Regions from separate parts of the Paenibacillus sp. FSL H3-0302 genome, predicted to be linked through region 1. Evidence: a T-box and tRNA genes for the amino acid it is inferred to sense, from the RefSeq annotation. Region 1 holds a T-box; the other holds one or more tRNA genes.
The links. A T-box is a leader RNA that pairs with one kind of tRNA and senses whether it is charged. The one in region 1 lies ahead of argS (arginine--tRNA ligase), so its partner is inferred to be a tRNA-Arg.
Positions count from the first base shown of each region.

Region 1 (8,510 bases):
ACAAAATCGAATCCGTACAAGCATGTGAACTGCTGCCGGAGCAAAAAAAGTTATATGTAGCTTATCTCGCCCGTTTGAAAAAAGAGGCGCTTAAGCATTTGACCCAAGATAGCTTCGGCAATAATAATCGGATCAAAGTTCTGGCGGGACTAACTCGTCTGCGCCAGTTGTGTTGCCACCCTGCTCTTTTTGTCGATGGATATGAAGGAAGCTCTGCTAAATTCGAGCAGCTGCTCGAAATTATAGAAGAATGTCGTAGTTCGGGTAAACGTATGTTAGTATTCTCACAATTCACAGAGATGCTCGGCCTGATTGGGCGTGAACTTGGATATCAGGGCATTCCATACTTTTATTTAGATGGTCAAACGCCTGTTTCTCAACGAGTAGATTTATGTAATAAATTTAATGAAGGAGAGCGTGATATTTTCTTAATCTCCTTAAAGGCCGGCGGGACCGGGCTCAACTTAACTGGGGCAGACACTGTAATCCTTTACGATCTTTGGTGGAACCCTGCCGTCGAGCAGCAAGCTGCGGATCGGGCTCACCGTATCGGGCAGAAAAATGTAGTGCAAGTAATTCGTCTCGTCACCCAAGGCACCGTAGAGGACAAGATGTATGAGCTGCAGCAGAAGAAAAAGAACTTGATCGATGAGGTCATCCAGCCAGGTCAAGAAAGCTTGTCTACCCTCACAGAGCAAGACATCCGGGAGATTCTAATGATCTAAATAACAACGTTGGAGAAAAAATCAGGATATCCTGCAGCCCATAGGGCTATCGGGATATCCCTTTTTCTTCAGATTATGCGATTGTAACTCCTGCACTAGCATAGCCAGCAACAGTTGTTGCAACGTCAATGCCAGCCGTGACCGTCGAAGTGAAGACCAACAACAAGCGTTCTCCCACAGTTACAGGGATGCTCAAACCTGTGGTATTACCACTGCTAATAGTTCCAAGAGCAATTAATCCTGTAAGCGGAGGACTTAACGTAACTAAAGCCCCAGGTACTGCTGTGAAGGTATTGTTAGGTGTAGTAGATCTGTATAATTGAGCCGTGATTGTTACCGTAGACCCCACCAAACTAACGGAAGCTGTCGCACTGAAATAGGCTGCCATAGACGTAATCGTTCCAGTTCTAGGAACCGAGAACGCAAAGTTCAGCAAGGTTCCAGCCGCTCCGGTGAGATCTATAGTACCGCCTGTAATACTGATATTGGTTGCACTGCTACCAAAACCAACTGCACTTGAAGTATTCAAAAGCCCCCCTAATACAGTGGTCATTGCTACTGGAAGACCAGAAGAATATGGAATAATTGCACCTGAACCAGTAGCACCTGTTGCTCCAGTTACACCAGCAGTTCCTGTTGCTCCAGTTACGCCAGCACCTGTCGCTCCAGTTACACCAGCGCTACCCGTCGCTCCCGTTGCTCCAGCACTTCCTGTCGCTCCCGTTACTCCAGCACTTCCTGTCGCTCCCGTTGCTCCAGCAGTTCCCGTTGCTCCCGTTACTCCAGCACTTCCTGTCACTCCCGTTACACCAGCACTTCCTGTCGCTCCCGTTGCTCCAGCACTTCCTGTCGCTCCCGTTACGCCAGCACCTGTTGCTCCCGTTGCTCCAGTACTTCCTGTCGCTCCCGTTGCTCCAGCAGTTCCTGTCGCTCCAGTTACACCAGCACTACCTGTCGCTCCCGTTGCTCCAGCACTTCCTGTCGCTCCCGTTACGCCAGCAGTTCCTGTCGCTCCCGTTGCTCCAGCACTTCCTGTTGCTCCCGTTGCTCCAGCAGTTCCTGTTGCTCCGGTTACGCCAGCACCTGTCGCTCCCGTTGCTCCAGTGCTTCCTGTTGCTCCCGTTGCTCCAGCAGTTCCTGTTGCTCCGGTTACGCCAGCACCTGTCGCTCCCGTTGCTCCAGTGCTTCCTGTTGCTCCCGTTGCTCCGACGCTTCCTGTCGCTCCAGTAGCTCCAGCACCTGTGGCTCCGGTTTCGCCAGTACTTCCTGTCGCCCCCGTTGCCCCTGCACTTCCTGTCGCTCCCGTGGCTCCAGCACCTGTGGCTCCGGTTACGCCAGCACCTGTCGCTCCCGTTGCACCAACGCTTCCTGTAGCTCCAGTAGCTCCAGTAGCACCTGTAATTCCTATATTTTCTCCATATAATTCAGAGTAGACAAGGCGATGAGCAGTCACTAATTGACCTGTGCTACTCTTCCCCCAAACTGAAATTTGAATGGGATCATCAATCGTAATAGGTGTTGTGAATAGAAATTCAAATGAATCAAAGTTTGCATAATAATCCCTATTAACCACTTGATTAGGAGCTAAATTAACCTGTTCACTTACATATAAAGTTCTTGTCCCATTCATATAATAGCCTTCGACTTGAACCGTTGACGGAGTATCATCACTCTGATTGACAATTTTAAGAGTAACAAGCTGAGTAGGTCTTACACCGCCTACCAGATTATTTTCTATAGGACCAGTAGATAGTTGACTCAATTTTCAACACCTCATTTTTTATGAATTTTAAAATACGCTTATTATTTGAATTGCGAAAATCAAATCAACCGAACAAGATTCTCCTCAATAGCTTTGTAAAAAACGTGGTTTTATCTATAATCATTCCTCCTACCTACTCTAAGTTGATAATCTATGAGCCTAGAAAATTAGTTCCTATTTTTTGGCTCTTTATAGTATTATTCTTATTTTGAATTAAGGTGTGGACATCCATTTAAAAACTACTATTACACATATTTGATTTATTAAAATAAGCTAAAAATCTGTAATGGTTTAATAGAATAAGAATCTAATAAGCAACGTTCCAGTCGACTTATAACATATGCCAACAAAACAGAGGGTAACCCGAGAGCCGCACTAACGGCTACCGAATTACCCCTGTTATAAACACTGAACTTGAAGATAAATAAGCTTAAGTTAATTCATGAACAGACCAGACGATACCTGCTGAGTTCGCTCCACCCAAATTCAAAGGAACCGTCAAACCATTTGCCACATAGAACAAGCCAATCACATCACCTGCGGTTAATGCAAATTCTCCAGCTAGCGTCACAGTACCACTTCCCAAAATTGCTCTCAAATCTAATATAAGCGCTACATTCACATCAAGTACTGGGAACAACCCACTTACCAGATTTGTTGCAGTAGGAGAAGTTCTCTGAACTACGAAAGCCGGATTAACTCCAGCACCAAGACTGATAGAAAGTGAGGCAGTTGTGGAATAATTGATAGTCGCTTCAATCGAATATCTACCAGTTGTCGGAATGGTATAATTTCCCCCAACTTCGTCGAAAGACGGGCTATCATAAAAAGGTGTTGTCACAGTCCAGCCAGTTAATTGTGTAGATGTGGAAATTGCCAATGAGGGTTTGAAAGCAGAAAACCCTTCTTGTTGAATATTCGGACCTGTAGCTCCAGTTACTCCGGTAGCTCCGGTAGCTCCGGTTACACCAGCTATTCCAGTCGCTCCTGTTACTCCAGCTACTCCTGTTGCTCCCGTTGCTCCTGCTACTCCAGTCGCTCCGGTCACTCCAGCTTCACCCGTTGCTCCGGTTACACCAGCTACTCCAGTCGCTCCGGTTACTCCTGTTTCACCCGTTGCTCCGGTTACACCAGCTACTCCTGTTGCTCCGGTTGCCCCAGCTACTCCTGTTGCTCCGGTTGCCCCAGCTACTCCCGTTGCTCCAGTCGCTCCAGCTTCACCCGTTGCTCCGGTTGCCCCAGCTACTCCCGTTGCTCCAGTCGCTCCAGCTTCACCCGTTGCTCCGGTTGCTCCAGCTACTCCCGTTGCTCCGGTTGCTCCGGTTGCTCCAGCTACTCCTGTCGCTCCGGTTGCTCCGGTCGCTCCAGTCGCTCCAGTTGCTCCAGTTGCACCAGTCACTCCATCGGCTCCTGTCGCACCAGTTACTCCGTCTGCTCCTGTCGCACCAGTCGCACCAGTCACTCCATCGGCTCCTGTCGCTCCTGTGGCACCCGTTGCTCCATCGGCTCCCGTTGCTCCAGTTGCACCAGTCACTCCATCGGCTCCTGTCGCACCAGTTACTCCGTCTGCTCCTGTAGCTCCAGTCTCTCCTGCTCCGGTCGCTCCAGTTGCTCCGTCTGCTCCCGTTGCTCCCGTTGCACCCGTAGCTCCAGTCTCTCCTGCTCCGGTCGCTCCGGTAGCACCCGTTGCTCCATCCGCTCCAGTTGCTCCCGTTGCACCTGTAGCTCCATCGGCTCCTGTCGCCCCAGTCTCTCCTGCTCCGGTCGCTCCGGTAGCACCCGTTGCTCCGTCAGCTCCCGTTGCACCAGTCGCCCCAGTTGCTCCATCGACTCCAGTCGCTCCAGTTGCTCCGTCTGCTCCGGTCGCCCCGGTTGCTCCGTCTGCTCCCGTTGCACCCGTTGCTCCATCCGCTCCCGTTGCACCAGTCACTCCATCTGCACCTGTTGCACCTGTCTCTCCTGCTCCGGTCGCTCCAGTTGCTCCGTCTGCTCCCGTTGCACCAGTCGCCCCAGTTACTCCGTCTGCTCCTGTAGCTCCAGTCTCTCCTGCTCCAGTCGCTCCCGTTGCTCCGTCTGCTCCCGTTGCTCCTGTAGCTCCATCTGCTCCTGTTGCCCCAGTCTCTCCTGCTCCGGTCGCTCCCGTTGCTCCTGTTGCTCCATCCGCTCCCGTTGCACCAGTCGCGCCAGTTGCTCCATCGGCTCCTGTTGCCCCAGTCTCTCCTGCTCCGGTCGCTCCTGTTGCACCCGTTGCTCCGTCAGCTCCCGTTGCACCAGTCGCACCATCTGCCCCTGTTGCACCTGTCGCCCCAGTCTCTCCTGCTCCGGTAGCACCCGTTACTCCATCCGCTCCGGTTGCACCAGTTGCACCTGTAGCTCCATCGGCACCTGTTGCCCCAGTCTCTCCTGCTCCAGTCGCTCCAGTTGCTCCATCCGCTCCCGTCGCCCCGGTTGCACCAGTTACTCCATCTGCACCTGTCGCCCCAGTCTCTCCTGCGCCGGTCGCTCCCGTTGCTCCGTCTGCTCCCGTTGCTCCTGTTGCTCCATCCGCTCCCGTTGCACCAGTCGCCCCGGTCGCGCCAGTTATCCCTTGCGTTACACCAAGCAATTCTGCATGTACAAGTCGATGGGCAGTCACAATCTGGCCAACGCTATTTTTTCCCCATACTGAGATTTGAATCGGATCATCTACCAGACTTGTAGTTGTAAAAATAAATTCAAACGCATCAAAATCGGCATAATAATCACGTGTTATAACTTCATTAGGTGCTACATTTATCAGCTCGCTGACATATAAAGTTCTTGTCCCATCCATATAGTATCCTTGAACAAGAGCCATTGATGAATCAATGTCACTTCGGTTATCAATTTTGACAGTAACATGCTGAGTAGGTCTTACACCCCCTACCATACTATTGTCTATCGGTCCGGTAGATAAATAACTCAATTTCTCATCACTCCTTTAACGTTAACTGTAATAATTATTAAATTAATACTGCCTGCTTCTCCCACGCAACTATGCGATGAGGATCTACCAATGCCCCTGAGTTCTGTTTACCCCAGACTGAAATCCCAACCTCTGCTTCAACCGCTTCTACTGTTGTAAACACAAATTCAAATGCGTCCAAGTCGGCAAAATAGTTCTTAGTTAAAACTTGATTAGGTGCTAGATTTACTGTTTCATTCACATACATCGTTCTTGATCCGTTAAGAAGGAAACCTTGAATAACTAGATTATAAGGATTAAGAGAATCCCGATTAACTACTTTTACGGTTACCAGTTGCGACGGTCTGACCCCTAGGATCGGGCTGTTATCTATAGGTCCAGTAGAAAAAATAGCCATGTTTTATTCACTCCTCCCTTCCACTACAATTTGAAAGATTAGTGGCTCCGTATAGTAATATTCCTTGGCTTGAGTTAGCGTGTGGACTGTTGTGCAAAGGAACAGCTGGTCCTATAACAAGACAGCCTTCTTTTTCCAAATTTATAATCTACTAAACTGATAAGCTAACAACAAAGAGCAACCAAGATTGTTAAGAAGCTAACCACTATTGCTTTTTATGAAATATTAGGTATACTGGTAAAAATTAATTAAGCATCGATGAGCGGGAGAGTAGTTAACGAGATCTAGTCCTCAGCGAGCCGGGAGAGTGTAAGCCGGTACAGATCCCTTTAATGAAGCGCACCCGTGAGATGGACTTCTGAACCTTAGTAGGAAGTCCCGGCTGAAGGCCGTTATCCCGTAAGGTGGCTGAACAACTTGTTCAGCAACGAGAGTGGTACCGCGAGCGCTAAAGCCCTCGTCTCTTTTGAGACGAGGGCTTTTTTGTATTTTCAAAGGAGGGTATACCATGTTAAATCAAATCATCAAAGACGGAATCGAGCACAGTGTACAACGTGTATTCAATACCTTAGGAGCTGACTATCCAGAGGACATTGCCATTCTGATCGAACAGCCAGCTAATCTAGAGCATGGTGATTATTCATGCAATATCGCTATGCAGCTAGCCAAAACTCTACGTAAATCCCCAATGGTCATAGCAGAATTAGTGAAAGCAGAGCTTCAATTCCAAGGGCGCCTCGCCGGTCTTTTACAAAAAGTTGAAGTCGCTGCTCCCGGATTTATCAATTTGTATATGAATTGGCAAAGCTGGGCTGAACATTCCTTTGAACTGCCTGCCAGCACTGGGGAAAAAGTCATCATCGAGCACACTTCTATCAACCCCAACAAAGCCGCTCACGTAGGTCATCTAAGAAACGCCTGTATCGGCGATACTCTAGTCAGAATTATGAAAAGAACTGGGTATAACGTAGAGGTCCATAACTACATTGATGATCTCGGCAATCAGCTGGCGGATACAGTTGTTGGATTATTAAATATATCTTTAGAAGGGGAACACCAACGTTTCGGTGATTTTTGCTGGGATCTTTATGCCAAAGTGAACAAAGAATATGCGCTGAACCCTGAGATGACACATAAGCGCACAGATATACTGCACTCCCTTGAACAAGGGGGCGGTAACGAAGCCTGGCTGGGCAACCTTGTAGCTGAACGCATCGTTAGAGAGCATGTAGAGGAAATGAAACATTTTGGAATTTATTATGATTTGCTGGTATGGGAGAGCAGTATTTTAAAAGAGGGATTTTGGGCAGCCGCAGCTGAGCTACTGAAGCAGACAGCCGTTTTTGTACAAGAGACTGAAGGTAAACTCGCAGGCTGCTGGGTGCTGAAGCAAAGAACAGAGGCTAACATTGGAGCGGATTCAGAGGAGCATCAGCTCGATAAGGTGCTGGTGCGTTCGAATGGGATTTTAACGTATACAGCCAAAGATATTGCCTATCATCTCTGGAAATTTGGTCTTTTGACCAAAGATTTCTCCTTTAGCGAATTCTCGTCCGGTTTATGGACAACTGGATTAACTGGAACCCAAGAATCTTATGGGCAGGCGGACAGAGTCATCAATGTGATCGATTACAGACAGGAATATCCACAACAGATGGTTAAGCAAGCCTTAGGGGCACTAGGTTATAACGAGCAAGCAGACAAACTCCATCATGTGAGCTATGGTGTTGTATCTCTTAGTCCCGCTTCGGCGGCCGAGCTGGGTATAGATATTTCAGAAGGCAAATCTTCTTATGCTATGTCCGGACGTCAGGGAATCGGGATTAAGGTAAGCGATTTGGTGGAGCTTATGGAACAGAACATTGAGCACTCACGTTCCGATAAAGACGGCCTCTCCAGCCGATTGATTGCCACTGCTGCGATTCGCTACTATCTGCTGCGGTTTAATTTAGGAACGGAAATCGTGTTTGATTTCAAACAGGCTACCGAAATATCCGGCAATACCGGAGTTTATCTGATGTATACTTTTGCGCGTGCGACAAGCGTTTTGAGTAAAGCTACGATCCCAATCCTTACAGCTGCCGCACAGCTTCAGTTCCCTTCCGAATTGGAAAAAGCAGAGCTTGCCCTGCTAAGACAGCTAAGCCTCTGGCCGGAGATATTACATTCAGCAAGTATAGAGTTAACGCCAAATACGCTCTGCACTTACGCACATACCTTAGCTACACTGTTCAACAACTTCTATTCTGGATGTCCGATTCTAAAAGGAGATCCAGCTACGATCAAATTCCGCCTCTGGCTCACTTCAAGATTCAAGGACATCTTGGGAGATGTGCTCGAAGTGCTTGGGTTACCGACACCGAGCCGAATGTAAAAAACACAAAAAAAGGGCAATTTCCGCGTTTAACGCGGAGATTGCCCTTCTATATATAATGTTACTTATAAATCTCTATCACATTTCCAGCTTCCGTGCTGAGACGATCAAAGTCCGCACGTTTGATGCGAACACCACCACTACGATAGCGGTTAGGTGTACCTTCTGTTTGCACTTCCGTACCATTGATAGTAATTTGACTAATCTCACGACCTGTAAGGTGATAGATAAAGTCTACCTTAGTGCCTGCATATTCAAAGCTAAAGTGCATTCCATCCAGCGATTCCGGCAGAATAGGGTCAACAATT
Region 1 covers NZ_CP150284.1:5,602,085-5,610,594, forward strand. Annotated here, with positions in the region: gene MHH50_RS25005 (SNF2 helicase associated domain-containing protein) at 1-725, shown strand, start outside; gene MHH50_RS25010 (exosporium glycoprotein BclB-related protein) at 799-2,487, opposite strand; gene MHH50_RS25015 (collagen-like protein) at 2,918-5,431, opposite strand; gene MHH50_RS25020 (hypothetical protein) at 5,469-5,828, opposite strand; T-box leader at 6,078-6,296, shown strand; gene argS (arginine--tRNA ligase) at 6,337-8,202, shown strand; gene MHH50_RS25030 (cellobiose phosphorylase) at 8,264-8,510, opposite strand, start outside.

Region 2 (8,510 bases), 1.5 Mb from region 1:
ATGAGCTGGCGGACAAGGTTCGAGGCGGCTAATTACTTTTTTTCTAGTGTGGTTTACGTTATAATGATATAATAATATAAAATTAATGTGAAACTTTTGGGGAGAACTCAATTAGGGGGTAAGCGTTTCATGACAAAGCACCCGGTAGTTGTTCGGTTGAAGACAGGGCTTCATGCCCGACCGGCAGCATTGTTTGTGCAAGAAGCTAACAAGTTTTCGTCGGAGATTTTCGTGGAAAAAGATGATAAAAAAGTAAATGCTAAAAGTATTATGGGGATTATGAGCCTCGCTATCAGTTCCGGCACGGAGATTTACATTAGCGCGGACGGTGCGGATGCCGATCAAGCTGTAAACGCTTTGACAAGTCTGGTCAGCAAAGAAGAGCTTGAGAACCAATAATAGGAAGACAACATCGTTTCTGCTAGGAAGACTTTATTTATCGCATGACCAAAAGCCCTTCGGGGCTTTTTTTAATACCAAAAAATAGATGGAGAACGTGCAACATTTACCAAAAAGACTCGTCTAGAGGATAATAACAAATCACAAGAAATGAAAGGGGCTGGCAAATATGAAAGGTTTATTGAAGAAAATTGGTTCAGTGATGATCGTAGGGAGTTTGTTAATTGGAGGGATCAGCATGAGTGGTGTTTTCCAAGGTCCTGCAAAGGCTTACGCAGATGAAGTGCAGAAAAATGTCGTTAGTGTAGTAGGTAAAGGCGAATTGTCCCTCAAGCCGGATATCGTATACTTGTCCATCGGTGTGGATACTACGGCCACAACTGCGCAAGAAGCGCAGAAGACCAATGCCGCTAAAATTCAGAAGATTATGACTTTACTGAAGAATACTTGGAAAATTGCAGATAAAGATATTCAAAGCACGCAGTTTTATGTGCAACCCAATTATAGTTACAGCGAAAAAGAAGGACAGCAAGTGAAGGGGTACAACGCCAATCATACGCTGTTAGTGTCTTATAGAGATCTGACCAAGGTTGGTGAATTGCTGGACGCTGCATCTGCGGCAGGGGCGAATAATATCGGAAATGCACGTTTTTCTGTGGAAGATACTTCTGCATTTGAAGCTCAGGTGATTGAAAAAGCGATGGCGAATGCAGATGTTAAAGCAGGGGCTATTGCTAAGGCAGCTAAACGCAGCTTGGGTCAAGTGATCACGGTCAGCCAAAATGATGGCGATATCACTCCGGTTTATTTTGAACAGAATCTAAAAATGAATATGGCTGCAGCAGATGCTGGTGCAAGCACATCCGTGCAACCCGGAGTAGTTAAAGTTACAACTCAGCTGAGCGTAATGTATGAATTGAAATAGTATCAGAACAAGGTGAATGCAGAGAGGAGAGGTGTCTTCCACTAGTAATAGTGGGGGGCGCCTCTTTTTTTGTGTAAGTTCTCTACGATTCTGTTTAATAAATTGGAAAGGAGAGGAAAAATAAGATGATGAATATTATTTCAAAAGAATCAGCACGCAAATGGGGCATAGGTCTGATGTCAGCAGGTTTATTGTTTGGTGGAGGTCTGCTGCCCAGCGAAACGGGTTATGCAGCAGCTAGTAAAACGGAGAATATAGCTATTGATTCGCGTATCGTTTTAAAGGCAAACGGGATAAATTCGTTGCAGGAAGGTATTTTGAAGGAAGGACTGGCCTGGATTCCCCTAACTTTTATGCGAGATGTGTTGGGATTACCGCTTGTGTATGATAAGAAGGAAAATGCGTACATGATTGGAAAAGGATCGGCCAAGGCCAAGTTGATGTTATCCAGCTACGGTACTTCTGTGTGGGTGAACAACTATTTCATTCGAGAGTATGAAGGGAAGTTAATTAATAATCGCCTCTATGTTCCATCAGGATTGTTAAATGATTATATGGGTTATAAGGTAGATTGGAGTCGGGCCGCCAGTATGCTGAATGTGGTGAACAGACCGCAGAACGCGCTGACGGTAACCACGGAAACTTATGCTAAAGATCGGGCAGAAGCTTTTATTCAGCTTGATTATCCGAAGATCAGTGGATTGGGCAACTCCAGTGCGCAACAAGCTATTAATAATACTTTGAAGGAAAGTGTTATGAAATTCGCGGCGGGTGCAGAACAGGATATCTCCGATCGAGATGGAGCAGAGCCCAAATACACCTATGATTCAGGTTATGTAGTGACCTACAATCAGAATGGTGTGATCAGCATAGTGATGCATCAGTATAGTGATACGGGCGGCGCCCATGGAATGACTAACCGTGAAGCCTTCACCTTCTCGCTTAAGGATGGTAAGCGTCTACTGTTGGGCGACCTGTTTGGAGCTAATCCAAACTACAAAAAACAGCTGAATGCAAAGCTGAGCAAGCTACTGAAGGCAGAGGATAGTTATTTGGGAGGATTCAACGGATTGAATACGGAGAAATATTTCTATCTGAAGGACGACAAGGTTGTTCTGTTCTTCCAATTATATGAGTACACAGCGTATGCTGCAGGCTTCCCTGAGTATACTTTTAGTTTCAAAGAGCTTTTGCCGGATGGCAGTAGCCCGTTTGCTGGCATGAAATAAATGGAAACTCTTCGTCTCCGCTAATGTCGGCACAAGACATCTCCCCCTTACCAGAGTTGTCTCTTGTTCATATGCTAAAGGGAGTAACTAGTTTATGAACGGGGGAGAGCTATGGGCTACCAATATACTGCAATTGGCGATTCCTTGACGACTGGATTTGGTGCTCTGCCAGGTAACGGTTTTGTTCCGGTGTACCGTAGAATGGCAGAAGGGAGACTGCGGACTACTGTAGCCTCTACGAATTTAGGCGTGAACGGAATGACTACTTCAGAGCTGGAGCAGAGGCTGCGCGGAAATTCCATGATGCGTGAAGCCGTTCGAGAAGCCGATATCATCACTGTGTCTATCGGTGGTAATGATTTGATTCACGCGGCCAAATCAGCAGCAAGACAGCAAGGCAACTTATCCGCAGAACTGCGCAGATCGCTTCAGGAATGCAAACAAAATTTCTCTGCAATTATGAATATCCTTATACAATTGAAGGCGAGGACGCGTAGACCTTTTATCATTAGAATTGTGGGATTATATAACCCCTATCCTCAGGTGGTTGGTGCGACAGAGTGGGTCAGGCAGTTTAATCAATACGCAGCACAGTACAGCAGCCGAGTATGTGGATTTGCTTCGATTTACAGTGAGTTCGCAGGAAATGAGAGAGGGCTGTTATCCATTGATCATTTGCATCCGAATGGCCGGGGTTATCGCGTAATTGCCGAGAAGCTGGATGCGCTAGGTTATGGCGGGCTGGCTTAATTGGATTTAGGTCTTCTATAAAATATAAAGAGGCTGTGCTCTAACCATAACGGATAGAGCACAGCCTCTTTATATTTTTACTTTATAGCTTACACACCGCTAGGCAATGTCTTCTCGATTACTTTATCTACGATACCGTATTCAGCCGCGTCTGCAGCAGTCATGAAGTAGTCGCGATCTGTATCCTTCTCAATACGTTCTAGAGGTTGGCCCGTACGTTCTGCTAGAATACGGTTCAGCTTATCGCGCAATTTGAGGATGCGGCGGGCACGGATTTCAATGTCCGTTGCTTGACCTTGAGCACCACCCAGAGGCTGGTGGATCATGATCTCGCTGTTAGGCAGTGCGAAACGTTTGCCTTTGGCGCCAGCGTTTAGCAGGAAAGCTCCCATGGAAGCTGCCATACCCACACAGATGGTGGAAACGTCTGGTTTAATGTACTGCATTGTATCAAAAATAGCCATACCTGCAGTAATGGAACCGCCTGGGCTATTCACGTAAAGGTGAATGTCCTTGTCAGGATCTTCGGCAGCCAAGAACAGCATTTGTGCGATGATAGAATTGGCTACCACGTCATTAACCTCCGTTCCAAGGAAAATGATGCGGTCCTTCAGCAGGCGGGAATAGATGTCATAAGCGCGCTCGCCGCGGTTGCTCTGTTCTACTACCATAGGAATATAACTCACGTGGAAAACCTCCTTGATATTGGTTCTTCAAATGTATTCATTTTTACTCTTGCCGTATTACCCACATGATAAACAAATTCAAACAAAAAGTCAAAGAAAGTCAAACTTATATTCAAAAAAAAGAGCCGACAAGCGGCTCTTTGGTTAAGTAGTAGTATAGGCACTACTAAATTATGTGCAAAAATGAAATTAATGGCGCGCCCGCCAAGAATCGAACTTGGATCTCAGGCTTCGGAGGCCTACGTCATATCCATTGGACCACGGGCGCAACAAAAATGATTATAATACAATTTTTACACAATTGCAATGTAATATTAATACTGGACAAGCGCTCTAGGGACAGGCATCGGGCGCTATATCTTTTTCTGACCTTATTAATGTATAAGAAGACAAGCGCTTGAGAATTCTACTCTCGGAAGACTTGCGCTTCGAGCAATATTTGGTTAGAATATGGGTGGGACTTAAAAAGTTTACCCGGGACGTTTTGAGACCATGAACAAGGGAATAGAGGAAGACGAAGTTGCAGGAGTGAAAGTATGCGTAATTTATTAGATATCCAAAAGCAGCTTCTGCCTGATCTCATGGAAACCCTTAAGAGACGGTACACGATTCTTCATCAGATCATGCTGTCCGATATTATTGGGCGCAGAACGCTAGCCGCTTCGCTAGATATGACTGAGCGGGTACTGCGTGCCGAGACGGATCTTCTGAAATCGCAAGGGCTTATTGAGATCGAGAGTGTTGGCATGCGCATTAGCGCTGCTGGACGTAGACTGCTTGATTTGCTAGAGCCGGTTGTTAAGAGCCTATTTGGTCTGGATGAGCTGGAAGAGAAAATTCGAGCAACGTATGGTCTGGATAAAGTTATTGTAGTACCGGGTGATTGTGAGTCATCGCCGTTCACCAAACGAGAGCTTGGCCGAGCGGGTGCGAAAGCGCTGCTGAGTATACTTCGCGCAGATGATACAGTTGCCGTCACAGGTGGATCGACGCTTGCCGATATGGCTGATCAACTGGCACCGCCGTTGTCCCTTTCCTATAAGAACGCTTGGTTTGTTCCGGCGCGTGGAGGATTAGGAGAGAGTATGGAGATTCAAGCCAACACGATTGCCTCAACCATGGCAAAGCGAGTTGGAGCCAACTACCGGTTGTTGCATGTCCCTGATTTGCTTAGCGGGGATGCATACCAATCGCTGGCACTTGACTCTAATATTGGAGAGATTGTACAAACCATCCGTAGTTCGCGTATTATTGTACATGGGATTGGGGATGCCATTGAAATGACCCGCCGCCGCAAACTGGACGAGGCTACAGTCTCGGAAATCCAGGGTGAAGGGGCAGTGGCCGAATCTTTTGGCTATTATTTCAATGAAGAGGGTCAGGTTGTCCATACCATGCTTACGATGGGTCTACGTCTAGAAGATATTATCCGGACAGAGAAAGTCATCGGTATTGCAGGAGGCAAACCCAAGGCCAAAGCCATTCATGCCATGCTGCGTTTCGGGCAGGAGAATATTCTCGTCACGGACGAGGCTGCTGCAGTAGAAATAGGCAAGGAAATTGACAATCAACTACAGCTATCTTCGTAGTTTTTAGATTGCAGGCAATAACATACTTCTTGCATCATACTTAACATTGTTGTCATGACAGACCTCACCGTCTGTTTTGAATAAATAAAACGAATTCTAGGAGGAACTATTCAATGAGTGTAAAAGTTGGAATTAACGGTTTTGGACGTATTGGACGCCTTGCTTTCCGCCGTATTCAAAATGTAGAAGGTATCGAAGTGGTAGCAATCAACGACTTGACTGACGCTAAGATGCTTGCTCATTTGCTTAAATATGATACAACTCAAGGTAAATTCCAAGGTGATGTTGAAGTGCATGATGGCTTCTTCAAAGTCAATGGTAAAGAAGTTAAGGTTCTTGCTAACCGCAACCCTGAAGAATTGCCATGGGGCGACCTAGGCGTTGATATCGTACTTGAGTGCACAGGTTTCTTCACAACTAAAGAAGCAGCTGAAAAACACTTGAAAGGTGGAGCTAAGAAAGTAGTTATCTCCGCTCCAGCTACTGGCGACATGAAAACTGTCGTTTACAACGTTAACGATGACATTCTTGATGGTACTGAGACTGTTATTTCCGGCGCATCTTGCACAACTAACTGCCTAGCTCCAATGGCAAAAGTACTGAACGACAAGTTCGGTATCGTTGAAGGCTTGATGACTACAATTCATGCTTACACTGGCGACCAAAACACTTTGGATGCTCCACATGCTAAAGGTGACTTCAGACGCGCTCGTGCAGCAGCTGAGAACATCATTCCTAACACTACTGGTGCTGCTAAAGCAATCGGTCTGGTTATTCCAGAACTTAAAGGTAAATTGGATGGTGCAGCTCAACGTGTTCCAGTTGCAACTGGTTCCCTGACTGAACTTGTAACTGTTCTTGATAAGAGCGTTACTGTTGAAGAAATCAACGCAGCAATGAAAGCAGCTTCCGATCCAGACACTTATGGTTACACTGAAGATGAAATCGTATCTTCCGACATCAAAGGTATGACTTTCGGATCCCTGTTCGATGCTACACAAACTAAAGTATTGACTGTTGGCGACAAACAACTGGTTAAAACTGTTGCTTGGTATGACAATGAAATGTCCTACACTGCACAATTGGTTCGTACTTTGGAGAAATTCGCTAAAATCGCTAAGTAATTGACTTGATATAAGCAACATCTATAGAGCGGAAACAGAAATTCCTTGTTTCCGCTCTTTCTAAATGTATTTCTTGTTTCCTGCTAGAAACAATTTTGGGTGTGGAGGAATTAATCATGAACAAAAAAAGCGTCCGTGATGTAGAAGTAAAGGGTAAGCGCGTATTTGTACGCGTGGATTTCAACGTACCTGTAGAAGACGGTAAAATTACTGATGATACTCGTATTCGCGAAACACTTCCAACCATTAAATATTTGATCGAGAACGGTGCAAAGATCATTCTTGCGAGTCATATGGGTCGTCCTAAAGGCGAATTCGTAGATTCCATGCGTTTGACTACTGCTGCTGAACGTCTGTCCGAGCTCCTTGGCAAACCAGTAGCTAAAGCTGACGAAGCAATTGGCGAAGCTGTAAAAGCAAAAATCGCTGAGCTAGGCGAAGGCGACGTACTTGTACTTGAGAATGTTCGCTTCTACCCAGGTGAAGAGAAAAACGATCCTGAACTGGCTAAACAATTCGCTGAATTGGCTGATTTGTTTGTTAATGATGCGTTTGGTGCGGCTCACCGTGCACATGCATCGACAGAAGGTATCGCTCATTTCTTACCAGCTGTATCCGGTCTTTTGATGGAGAAAGAATTGTCCGTTCTTGGTAAAGCTCTTTCTAACCCAGAACGTCCTTTCACTGCGATCATCGGTGGTTCGAAAGTTAAAGACAAGATTGATGTTATTGATAACTTGTTGTCTTTGGCTGATAACGTCCTGATCGGCGGTGGATTGTCTTATACATTCACTAAAGCACAAGGCTTTGAAATCGGTAAATCACTAGTAGACAACGACAAACTTGACGTTGCTCTTGGATTCATCGAAAAAGCAAAAGCACTTGGTAAAAACTTCATGCTTCCTGTTGATGTTGTTGTTGCTGATAAATTTGGTGCTGACGCTAACACTAAGATCGTTGATTACAATGAAATCCCAGAAGGTTGGGAAGGACTTGATATCGGACCTAAGACTCGTGAACTTTATGCCGATATTATCAAGAACTCCAAGCTGGTTGTCTGGAATGGACCTATGGGCGTATTCGAAATCGATAAATTCGCTGAAGGTACACTTGCAGTAGCAAAAGCTTGTGCAACTACTGAAGGTTACACTGTTATTGGTGGCGGAGATTCCGCAGCAGCAGCAGAGAAATTCCACCTGGCTGATCAAATGGATCATATCTCCACTGGTGGCGGTGCATCCCTTGAGTTCATGGAAGGCAAGGCGCTTCCTGGCGTAGAAGCACTGAACGATAAGTAAGACCTAAGAAGGAGGCAACATAAGTCATGAGAACACCTATTATTGCAGGTAACTGGAAAATGTTCAAAACAGTTCCTGAAGCAGAAAGCTTTATTGCTGAAATTAAAGGCAAAGCAGAAGTAGAAGGCGTTGAGACTGTAATCTGCGCTCCATTTACTAACCTGCCTGCACTCGTAGCAGCTGCAAAAGGTACTGACATCAAGATTGGTGCACAAAACCTACACTTTGAAGATAACGGTGCTTACACAGGCGAGATCAGTGGTGTAATGCTAAGTGATCTTGGTGTGGACTATGTTATCATTGGCCACTCTGAGCGTCGTGCTTATTTTGGCGAAACGGATGAAATCGTGAATAAGAAAATGCATGCTGCATTCCGTCACGGAATTACTCCTATCGTATGTGTTGGCGAAAAGCTCGAAGAGCGTGAAGCTGATCAAACTAAAGCAGTATGTAAAGTACAAACTGAAGCTGCATTCCAAGGTCTTAGTGCCGAGCAAGCAGCAAAAGTTG
Region 2 covers NZ_CP150284.1:181,386-189,895, forward strand. Annotated here, with positions in the region: gene whiA (DNA-binding protein WhiA) at 1-32, shown strand, start outside; gene MHH50_RS00890 (HPr family phosphocarrier protein) at 130-399, shown strand; gene MHH50_RS00895 (SIMPL domain-containing protein) at 569-1,324, shown strand; gene MHH50_RS00900 (DUF4163 domain-containing protein) at 1,450-2,553, shown strand; gene MHH50_RS00905 (GDSL-type esterase/lipase family protein) at 2,665-3,303, shown strand; gene clpP (ATP-dependent Clp endopeptidase proteolytic subunit ClpP) at 3,393-3,989, opposite strand; tRNA gene MHH50_RS00915 (tRNA-Arg) at 4,183-4,257, opposite strand; gene MHH50_RS00920 (sugar-binding domain-containing protein) at 4,526-5,578, shown strand; gene gap (type I glyceraldehyde-3-phosphate dehydrogenase) at 5,692-6,702, shown strand; gene MHH50_RS00930 (phosphoglycerate kinase) at 6,819-8,000, shown strand; gene tpiA (triose-phosphate isomerase) at 8,027-8,510, shown strand, end outside.
Region 2: it has a tRNA-Arg gene. The T-box ahead of argS (arginine--tRNA ligase) is inferred to sense a tRNA for this amino acid. The anticodon was not compared.